One region of the Pseudomonas sp. 43A genome, then DNA from elsewhere that is predicted to be linked to it. Evidence: predicted binding sites of a transcription regulator. Region 1 holds the regulator's gene; each other region holds the start of a gene.
What was found. Region 1 encodes sigma-54, which starts transcription at its own class of promoters, with help from an activator protein. Its sites were predicted from a motif close to ANTGGCATNNANNTTGCTNT; they were not measured.
Positions count from the first base shown of each region.

Region 1 (3,275 bases):
AGACATCCTGCATGGCCAGATCCGGCACTTCTTTATGGATAAGGTTGGCAATTTGTTCGAGGGCTTTCTTTTTACTGCCGCCCGGCACGTTCACCAGGGAACGGCCGGGGGTCAGGATGTTTTCAAGTCGGATCATGGGTTAGGGGTGTTAACGACCGGTCGCGCCCTGGAGGAGGCTCTGGGTCTTTTCCTTATGCTTTTTGAGTTGGCGATCCAGCTTGTCGGTGAGTGAGTCGATCGCAGCGTACATATCAGTATCTTCTGCGTTGGCGACCACTTCGCTGCCGGGAATATGCAAGGTGGCTTCGATTTTCTGCTTCAGCTTTTCGACGCACATCGTGACTTGCACGTTGGTGATCTTGTCGAAATGTCGCTCCAGTCGTTGGAGTTTTTCCTCGATATAGGAACGCAGAGGTTGGGTCACTTCCAGTTGGTGTCCACTGATGTTGACTTGCATACAGCTTCTCCTTCGTTGCCAGTGCATAAAGCGGCAGGCTGGATAGCCTGCCACTGGAACGCTGTAACGTGGCTTACATCAACCGCTTGCGTTCGCTCGAAGGCGCGATCCCGAGGGATTCGCGGTACTTGGCGACGGTGCGGCGAGCCACCTGAATGCCTTGTGCTTCCAGTAAACCAGCGATCTTGCTGTCACTCAACGGCTTTTTCTGATTTTCCGCGGCAACCAGTTTTTTGATGATCGCGCGAATCGCCGTGGACGAGCATTCGCCGCCTTCAGAGGTGCTGACGTGGCTGGAGAAAAAGTATTTCAGTTCATAAATACCGCGCGGGGTATGCATGAATTTCTGCGTGGTCACCCGGGAAATCGTCGATTCGTGCATGCCCACGGCTTCGGCGATGTCATGCAGCACCAGCGGTTTCATGGCTTCGTCGCCGTACTCCAGAAAACCGCGCTGATGCTCGACGATCTGGGTGGCTACTTTCATCAGGGTTTCGTTGCGGCTCTGCAGGCTCTTGATGAACCAGCGAGCTTCCTGCAACTGATTGCGCATGAAAGTGTTGTCGGCGCTGGTGTCGGCGCGACGGACAAAACCGGCGTACTGGGCGTTGACGCGCAGGCGCGGCACCGATTCCTGGTTCAGCTCGACCAGCCAGCGCTCGTTGTCCTTGCGTACGATGACGTCAGGGACGACGTATTCGGCTTCAGTGGACTCGATCTGTGAGCCCGGACGCGGATTGAGGCTTTGCACCAGCTCGATGACCTGGCGCAACTCGTCTTCCTTGAGCTTCATGCGCCGCATCAACTGGCTGTAGTCGCGGCCGCCCAGCAGGTCGATGTAATCGCTGACCAGACGCTTGGCTTCAGCCAGCCAAGGCGTCTTGGCTGGCAGCTGGCGCAATTGCAGCAGCAGGCACTCGCCAAGGTTGCGGGCGCCGATGCCGGCCGGTTCAAACTGCTGGATGCGGTGCAGAACGGCTTCGATTTCGTCCAGTTCGATGTCCAGTTCCGGATCGAACGCTTCGAGGATTTCTTCGAGGGTTTCGTCCAGGTAGCCCTGATTGTTGATGCAGTCGATCAGGGTCACGGCGATCAGGCGATCAGTGTCGGACATCGGCGCGAGGTTCAGTTGCCACAGCAGGTGGCTTTGCAGGCTCTCGCCAGCGGAGGTGCGGGTGGTGAAGTCCCACTCGTCATCATCGCTGCTGGGCAGGCTGCTGGCGCTGGTCTGGTAAACGTCTTCCCAGGCCGTGTCGACCGGAAGCTCGTTGGGGATGCGTTCGTTCCATTCGCCGTCCTCGAGGTTGTCCACCGTCGGGGCGGTTTCCTGATAGGAGGGTTCCTGGATTTCGGTGGGTTTCTGTTCGGCGTTGTCGGCCATCGGATCGGAATTGTCGAAGTCGTCGCCTTCTTCCTGGCGTTCGAGCATCGGATTGGATTCCAGAGCCTCCTGGATTTCCTGTTGCAGATCCAGGGTCGACAATTGGAGCAGGCGGATGGCCTGTTGCAGCTGCGGTGTCATCGTCAGCTGCTGGCCCATTCTCAAGACTAGCGATGGTTTCATGGCAGGGGCTTAACACCTTATTCGCCGGCGCTATGCGCCATCCACTACAGGGCGCCGGGGCGCCAAACTTAAGCAAATTATATGCCTGAAACTGAAGTGTTTGCCTAGAGCGCTGTAACAATTAAAGCGTATTAAATCCTGCTTGAATCGAAACAGCGCCCGGGCGGCGCACCGGGCACTGTTACGCTTACAGGCGGAACTCGTGACCCAGATACACTTCCTTGACCAGATCGTTGGCCAGGATGGTTTCTGCATCGCCTTCAGCAATGAGCTGGCCATCGTTGACGATGTACGCGGTTTCGCAGATGTCCAGCGTCTCACGGACGTTGTGGTCGGTGATCAATACACCGATGCCCTTGGCCTTGAGGTGGTGGATGATCTGCTTGATGTCGCCGACCGAAATCGGGTCGACACCGGCGAACGGTTCGTCGAGCAGGATGAATTTCGGTGCCGTTGCCAGCGCGCGAGCGATTTCCACCCGGCGGCGTTCACCACCGGAAAGGCTCATGCCGAGGTTGTCGCGGATGTGGCTGATGTGGAATTCCTGCAGCAGGCTTTCCAGCTCCTTGCGGCGACCGGCCTTGTCGAGTTCCTGACGGGTCTCGAGGATGGCCATGATGTTGTCGGCCACCGACAGTTTGCGGAAGATCGACGCTTCTTGCGGCAGATAGCCGATGCCGGCCTTTGCACGGCCGTGCATTGGCTGATGGCTGACGTCCAGATCATCGATCAGTACGCGGCCCTGATCGGCCTGCACCAGGCCAACGATCATGTAGAAGCACGTGGTCTTGCCGGCACCGTTCGGGCCGAGCAGACCGACGATCTGGCCGCTGTCGATCGACAGGCTGACATCACGCACGACCTGGCGGCTTTTATAGGCCTTGGCCAGGTGCTGAGCTTTCAGAGTTGCCATTACTGGGTTTTCTCGTCGGTTTTCTTCTTCGGCTGGATCACCATGTCGATGCGCGGACGCGTCTCGGTGACCTTGCTGCCGGTAGCGCGGCCGGCGCTGGCCAGTTTCTTCACGGTGTCATAGACGATTTTCTCGCCCTGAGTGACGTTGCCGTCTTTGTCGACGACCTTGGCCTTGTCGATCAGTACGACGCGGTTTTGCTGGGCATGGTATTGAATCGTCACGCCGTAGCCTTGAACCGGTTTGGTATCGCCCTGGGTTTGCAACTGCTCGAAGTAAGCCAGGTTGCCCACGGAGGTCACTACGTCGATATCGCCATTCGGTGCGCGAGTCATGGTGAC
Region 1 is NZ_CP054880.1:6,095,301-6,098,575, reverse strand. It holds gene ptsN (PTS IIA-like nitrogen regulatory protein PtsN) at 1-136, opposite strand, end outside; gene hpf (ribosome hibernation-promoting factor, HPF/YfiA family) at 149-457, opposite strand; gene HUW52_RS26920 (RNA polymerase factor sigma-54) at 531-2,021, opposite strand; gene lptB (LPS export ABC transporter ATP-binding protein) at 2,209-2,934, opposite strand; gene lptA (lipopolysaccharide transport periplasmic protein LptA) at 2,934-3,275, opposite strand, start outside.

Region 2 (3,275 bases), 680 kb from region 1:
GCCGATACCGTGTACGCCGAAGGCATCCAGGGAATCGTCATAACCGAGTTTGCGTTTCAGCGTGGTGGCGCAGAAGAAGCACACAACGCCTGCGGCCAGACCGATGACCAGTGCGCCCATCGGGCCCACGGTGCCGGCAGCCGGAGTAATCGCTACCAGACCGGCCACCACACCCGAAGCGATACCCAGTGCGCTTGGCTTGCCGTGGGTGACCCACTCGGCAAACATCCAGCCCAGTGCCGCAGCAGCGGTAGCAATCTGAGTGACCAGCATCGCCATGCCGGCGGTGCCGTTGGCCGCCGCAGCGGAACCGGCGTTGAAGCCGAACCAGCCGACCCACAGCATCGCCGCGCCCATCAGGGTGTAACCGAGGTTGTGCGGAGCCATCGGGGTGGTCGGGAAGCCTTTACGTTTGCCCAACACCAGGCAGGCAATCAGACCGGCCACACCAGCGTTGATGTGCACCACGGTGCCGCCCGCGAAGTCGAGCACGCCCCAGTCCCACATCAGGCCGCCGTTGCCGGACCAGACCATGTGCGCGATCGGCGCATAAACCAGGGTGAACCAGATGCCCATGAAGATCAGCATCGCGGAGAACTTCATCCGCTCGGCGAATGCACCGACGATCAGCGCTGGAGTGATGATCGCGAAGGTCATCTGGAAGGTGATGAACACCGCCTCAGGGAACAAAGCCGCTGGGCCGGTCAGGCTCGAAGGCGTGACACCGGCGAGGAACGCCTTGCCCATGCCGCCGAAGAACGAGTTGAAGTTGACGACGCCCTGCTCCATGCCGGTGGTGTCGAACGCAATGCTGTAGCCATAAATGACCCACAGGATGCTGATCAGACCGGTAATGGCGAAGCACTGCATCATCACGGAAAGAATGTTTTTCGAGCGAACCATGCCGCCGTAGAACAGCGCCAGGCCGGGGATGGTCATGAACAGCACGAGGGCTGTCGAGGTGAGCATCCAGGCGGTGTCGCCGGAATTGAGGACTGGGGCCGCCACTTCGTCTGCCGCCATTGCAAGGCTGGGCATTACGATGGACAACAGGGCTCCTAGCCCTGCGAATTTACGCAGAGTCATATTGTTTTCTCCTGGGGCGTTGGGGTTTGTGGCGGCGGTTAAATCGCGTCGGTATCGGTTTCGCCGGTACGGATGCGGATCGCCTGTTCCAGATTGACCACGAAGATCTTGCCGTCACCGATCTTGCCGGTGTTGGCCGCTTTGGTTATCGCCTCGATAACCCGATCCAGATCCTTGTCGTCGATGGCCACGTCGATTTTCACCTTGGGCAGAAAATCGACCACATATTCCGCGCCGCGATACAGCTCGGTGTGACCCTTCTGCCGGCCGAAGCCTTTGACTTCAGTAACGGTAATGCCCTGCACGCCGATTTCGGACAGCGACTCGCGCACGTCGTCCAACTTGAACGGCTTGATGATGGCAGTGACTAGCTTCATGAAACTCTCTCCCGAATTGGTGGACTTGCCCCAGGAAAACAAACCCGACTCAAGTCTAAGCGCAGTGCCTGGCTTTGTAACGCATCGTCGGCCATACCTGCCCGACTGACGCCAGCTAACCGCTGCTGACGAAACTCCCCGCTCCGTCTGCCGCACTGCATTCGTCACAGCGACTGCATCAGTGCATGGGTCGAAGGTGACTAAGCAGAAACCTTGCCATCTCGCCAAAATCCCCTGATTTCAATCCCTTGGCCGCTGCCGCAAGCCGTCGCGTGCAAAACGCTATCCGGATACGCACAACAACGGTGCGTCGCCGTCCGTCCGCCTGCGCGAAAAGCGTGCATCCCTGACCACGAGATTGACTATAGACACTGCGTGATACACTGCCGGCCATTGTTTCCAGGACATCCACCATGCTCGCGCCCAAAGACTTCCTCGACGCCCTGAGCGGCACCGCCTCCCGCCTGTTCAGCGGCGACACCCCGCTGCCAAAAGCCGAAATCGAAAGCCAGTTCAAGATGCTGCTGCAAAGTGCCTTCAGCAAACTCGACCTGGTCAGCCGTGAAGAGTTTGATAGTCAGATGGTTGTGTTGGCGCGTACTCGCGCACGCCTCGAGAGCCTTGAAGCCAAGGTTGCCGAGATGGAAGCCAAGCTGACACCGCCAGCCGAATAACCCCGCAATCCCCTGTGGGAGCTAGCCTGCTAGCGATTGAAGGTCGGCACGACCTTCCCGTTCTTGGCAAACATTCGAAGTATGTATGTCGAAAGGTCAATCAAACCGCTCCTGCCGAGACAGGAGCGGTTTCCGTCAGCTCAATCCTTACAACGAATTATTCCAACGGTCTCGCAGAATCTCGTACAGGCGAAAAGCCCATAACGCGACCCTGACGAGGCGCCACATATGTTTAAGAAACTTAGACATACTTTGGCCCTCCTTGCGTGGGGCCAAACCTCCGATGCACTTTCCGGCGTACGAACACCTTCGGGACTACACACGAGTGTGTCCGCCAAGGCGGCCGGGTGTGGGCTCCCCAAGATCAGCACCGGCACGGGTCTCAAACCGTGTCGAGGAACATGAATTTTTTTCGCTCCCGACCACACTTTGCGAACACTCGATGAGTGGGCATCGTCACGGCGAATGGTATTCGCTGTCCGGCCGTGGCATTTAAACAAGTTGTATCAAGTCGTTATCATGTACTGGCAAACCGATTTCGGTCCTCGAATCTTTTAATCGATTGATTGGCTGAAATTTCAATGATGCTTGCGCCACCGGTCAAATATGCATAATCTCGGGCAACACGAGTGTGTCCGCTAAGGATGCGCAGGCCTTGGCCTCACCGAAGCCTGCATATAAAAAACCGCCTTCTCAAGGCGGTTTTTTTTCGTCTCGATTTTCATGGGGCATGACCCATAATCCACGTTTACCTCACGGAGGCCACTGCGAAGCATCCATGTGAAAGCACCGAACTATTTTGCGGAGTGCCTACGCCTGTGGAACCTGAGTACCGCAAAAAATGACCGCCTAACAGGCGGTTTTTTATGCCTGCAGGTTATTGTCTCCTGCAACATCCGGTGAAAATTCGCTCATAGAATCCACCTAGCAACATCCCCTCCCCCAACTACCCTTTAAAAACCCGCAGGAAGCGGCCCCCGATTCAGCTCAAGGAACGACCATGTCCCTCTCCATCGTCCACAGTCGCGCCCAGATAGGCGTGGAAGCCCCCGCTGTCACCGTCGAAGTCCATCTGGCCAACGGACTGCCGTCGCTGACCATGGTCGGGCTGCCCGAGGCGGCGGTGAAGGAGAGCAAG
Region 2 is NZ_CP054880.1:6,773,194-6,776,468, forward strand. It holds gene HUW52_RS30040 (ammonium transporter) at 1-1,086, opposite strand, end outside; gene glnK (P-II family nitrogen regulator) at 1,125-1,463, opposite strand; gene HUW52_RS30050 (accessory factor UbiK family protein) at 1,877-2,137, shown strand; gene HUW52_RS30055 (YifB family Mg chelatase-like AAA ATPase) at 3,138-3,275, shown strand, end outside.
Region 2: a site for sigma-54 is predicted at 1,665-1,684, ahead of glnK (P-II family nitrogen regulator). Genes of this name have one in related genera too.

Region 3 (3,275 bases), 1.0 Mb from region 1:
GGCGACATGTCGGGCGCCCGGCGCATCGCGGTAGATTTCGGTGTAGGCCTCGAAGGAGGACAAGGCGCGCAGCAATGCACTCCATTGGTAATACGCATGGGCCGTGCCGTCACTGACCGCCTCGGCCTGATCGCCGGCCATTTCATAGCGGGCGTCAAGCAGCCGCAGCGTATTGTCCGCGCGCTCGATAAACGTCCCGAGACGAATAAAGCGAAACGCATCGTTGCGCATGATCGTGCCGTACGACGCACCACGGAACAGGTGCGAACGCTCCTTGATCCATTCGCAGAAGCGGCTCATGCCATAGCGACTGAGGCCCTGCTCGGCGATCCCGCGAATCTCCAGCCACGTCGAGTTGATGTTCTCCCACATGTCCGCCGTGATGCGTCCGCGTACCGCATGAGCACTGGCCCGCGCCGCGCCGAGGCAGCTGTAGATGCTCGCCGGGTTGGCCGCATCGAGGGCAAAAAAGTGCAACAGGCGTTCAGCGTGCAGCGCGCCATGGCGCTCCAGATAATCGTCGAGGGTGCCGGTGATCAGCAGCGGCATCGCCAGTTCGTGCAAGCCATCGCCGCGACCGTCCTGCGGCATCAGCGACAGCGAATAACTGATGTCGAGCATCCGGGCGAGGTTTTCCGCCCGCTCCAGATAGCGCGACATCCAGTACAGATCCGAGGCAGTTCTACTTAACATGGCAAGCTTCCTTCAATCCTCGACCACCCAGGTGTCCTTGGTTCCGCCGCCCTGTGATGAGTTCACCACCAGAGAGCCTTCACGCAGCGCGACACGGGTCAAACCGCCGGGCACCACGCGGGTTTCGCGACCGGACAAGACAAACGGACGCAAGTCGATATGGCGCGGCGCGATGCCGTTTTCGACAAAGGTCGGACAGGTCGACAGCGACAATGTCGGCTGTGCGATGTACGCGTGAGGCTTGGCTTTGATGCGCTCGCGAAAGGCATCGATTTCCGCCGTCGTCGACGCCGGCCCCACCAACATTCCGTAACCGCCGGAGCCTTGGGTTTCCTTGACCACCAGATCTGGAAGATTGGCCAGCACGTGGGAAAGTTCAGACGGGTTGCGACACTGCCAGGTCGGCACGTTCTTCAGGATCGGTTCTTCGTCGAGATAAAACCGGATCATGTCGGTGACAAACGGATAGACCGACTTGTCATCCGCCACGCCGGTGCCGATGGCATTGGCCAGTACCACATTGCCGGAGCGATAGGACGACAACAGCCCCGGCACGCCGAGCATCGAGTCCGGGTTGAACGCCAGCGGGTCGAGGAATGCGTCGTCGAGACGACGATAGATCACGTCCACCGCTTTCGGGCCGTCGGTGGTGCGCATGAACACCTTGTCGTCACGCACGAACAGATCCGCACCTTCGACCAGTTCAACGCCCATTTCCCGCGCCAGAAACGCGTGCTCGAAGAACGCACTATTGAAGCGTCCCGGCGTCAGCACCACCACGCTCGGGTCATCGATCGGGCTTGAGCTTTTCAGGGTGTCGAGCAGCAGGTTCGGGTAATGATCGATCGGCGCGATGCGCTGGGCGGCGAACAGCTCCGGGAACAGGCGCATCATCATCTTGCGGTCTTCGAGCATGTAGCTCACGCCGCTCGGGGTGCGCAGGTTGTCTTCAAGTACGTAATAGGTGCCGTCGCCATCGCGCACCAGATCGACGCCGGAGATGTGCGAATAGATATCGCGGTGCAGATCCAGGCCTTGCATCGCCAGCTGATACTGCTCGTTGGCCAACACCTGTTCGGCAGGAATGATCCCGGCCTTGATGATGCGCTGTTCGTGATAGAGATCAGCGAGGAACATGTTCAGCGCCTTGACCCGCTGAATACAGCCGCGCTCGACGATCCGCCATTCGCTGGCGGGGATGCTGCGCGGAATGGTATCGAAAGGAATCAGGCGCTCGGTGCCCTGCTCGTCGCCATAGAGCGTGAAAGTAATCCCGGCGCGATGGAACAGCAGATCGGCCTCGCGTCGCCGTTGGGCCAGCAGCTCGTCAGGCGTGTCGGCCAGCCATCGGGCGAACTCGCGATAATGCGGGCGAACCTGGCCGCCGGCGTCGTACATCTCATCAAAATAGGTGCGGATCATGCCGTACTCCTTGTCACCCGGACCTACAGGCCTTCGCAAGGCCCGTGCCATCGGCATAAACGCTTTGATTTCAATCGGTTGGAAATACACGCCGCAGGCACCGCACCATTCCTGTGCGGCAAATGCCCCAACCTGATTGCCCCCGCTTCATTGCGACGCACTGCATCGCCTATCACCAGCATAGTCAGAGTTGATTTCACTGCCCGGCGCTGCCTGCGGATAATCCGCGCATCCGCTGCAAAACTTCCCCGCGCACAGCGCCGCGAAGTCGCCAGCTCAACTGACCTGGACTGCCCTCGCAGCCCGCCCCGCTGTAACCCTGACCGTTTTCCTCTCCTTATCGGTCTTCCCTTTTAGCCACCCTCTCCGGTGGCTTTTTTTTGCCTCGGTTTCTTGTTTCAGGGTTTTGCCACGGTGCTTTGCGTACGCCGGAAACGACAACGGCCAACCCGAAGGTCAGCCGTTGTTCAACCAATGAAACCAGAGATCAGTTCAAACGGTGGCGGCTGCGCACCTCCTGCTTGACGCCCCAGCCTTCGATAATGCCGCCCAGCGGCTCGACCACGGCGGAAAAGCCCTGCTCGAAGTCGCCGATATCGTCATATGTCGCGTACATCACCTTGCTCAATTCCAGCGCCCACGCACCGTCATCACGCACGCTGACCTGGGCATTGATGGATTCACCGCGAAATTTGCCTGCCGCCCTGCGCGCCCGCTCCTCGTCCGGGAAAATGGCGTAGAACTCGATGGGATGGAATCGGGAAAAATCGAAACCGCCTTCTTTCATGCGGCGCAGAACATTGCTGCTGATGTCTTCTTGATAGGCTGTGCTCATGAATCGTCCCCCTCGCATAGATGGATAGACTTTCCGTATTCCCGCCCCGGGCCTTTGGCCAAAGTACGACGGCAACGTGGTTGCACGCGGGAACAAGCATGTAGCTGACAAGACCAGACCTTAGCGATCCGTTCGCTGATCTCGCTTGCAGAGTAGCCCCAAGTTAGAGCCGCTGCCAAGGCCTGGTTTCAAAGGTGACAGGAAGAATGTCAGATAGGAGTGATGCTGCGGATTTCGATGCTGTTCTGGGATTTCAGGCTTTTCACGCCTGCATCGGCGGTACGCCCTTCCAGATCATTCAGGTCCAGTTCGGCGGCGACGGGCA
Region 3 is NZ_CP054880.1:5,089,349-5,092,623, forward strand. It holds gene HUW52_RS22175 (alpha-E domain-containing protein) at 1-693, opposite strand, end outside; gene HUW52_RS22180 (circularly permuted type 2 ATP-grasp protein) at 706-2,115, opposite strand; gene HUW52_RS22185 (ribonuclease E inhibitor RraB) at 2,603-2,950, opposite strand; gene HUW52_RS22190 (hypothetical protein) at 3,160-3,275, opposite strand, start outside.
Region 3: a site for sigma-54 is predicted at 2,148-2,167, ahead of HUW52_RS22180 (circularly permuted type 2 ATP-grasp protein). Genes of this name have one in related genera too.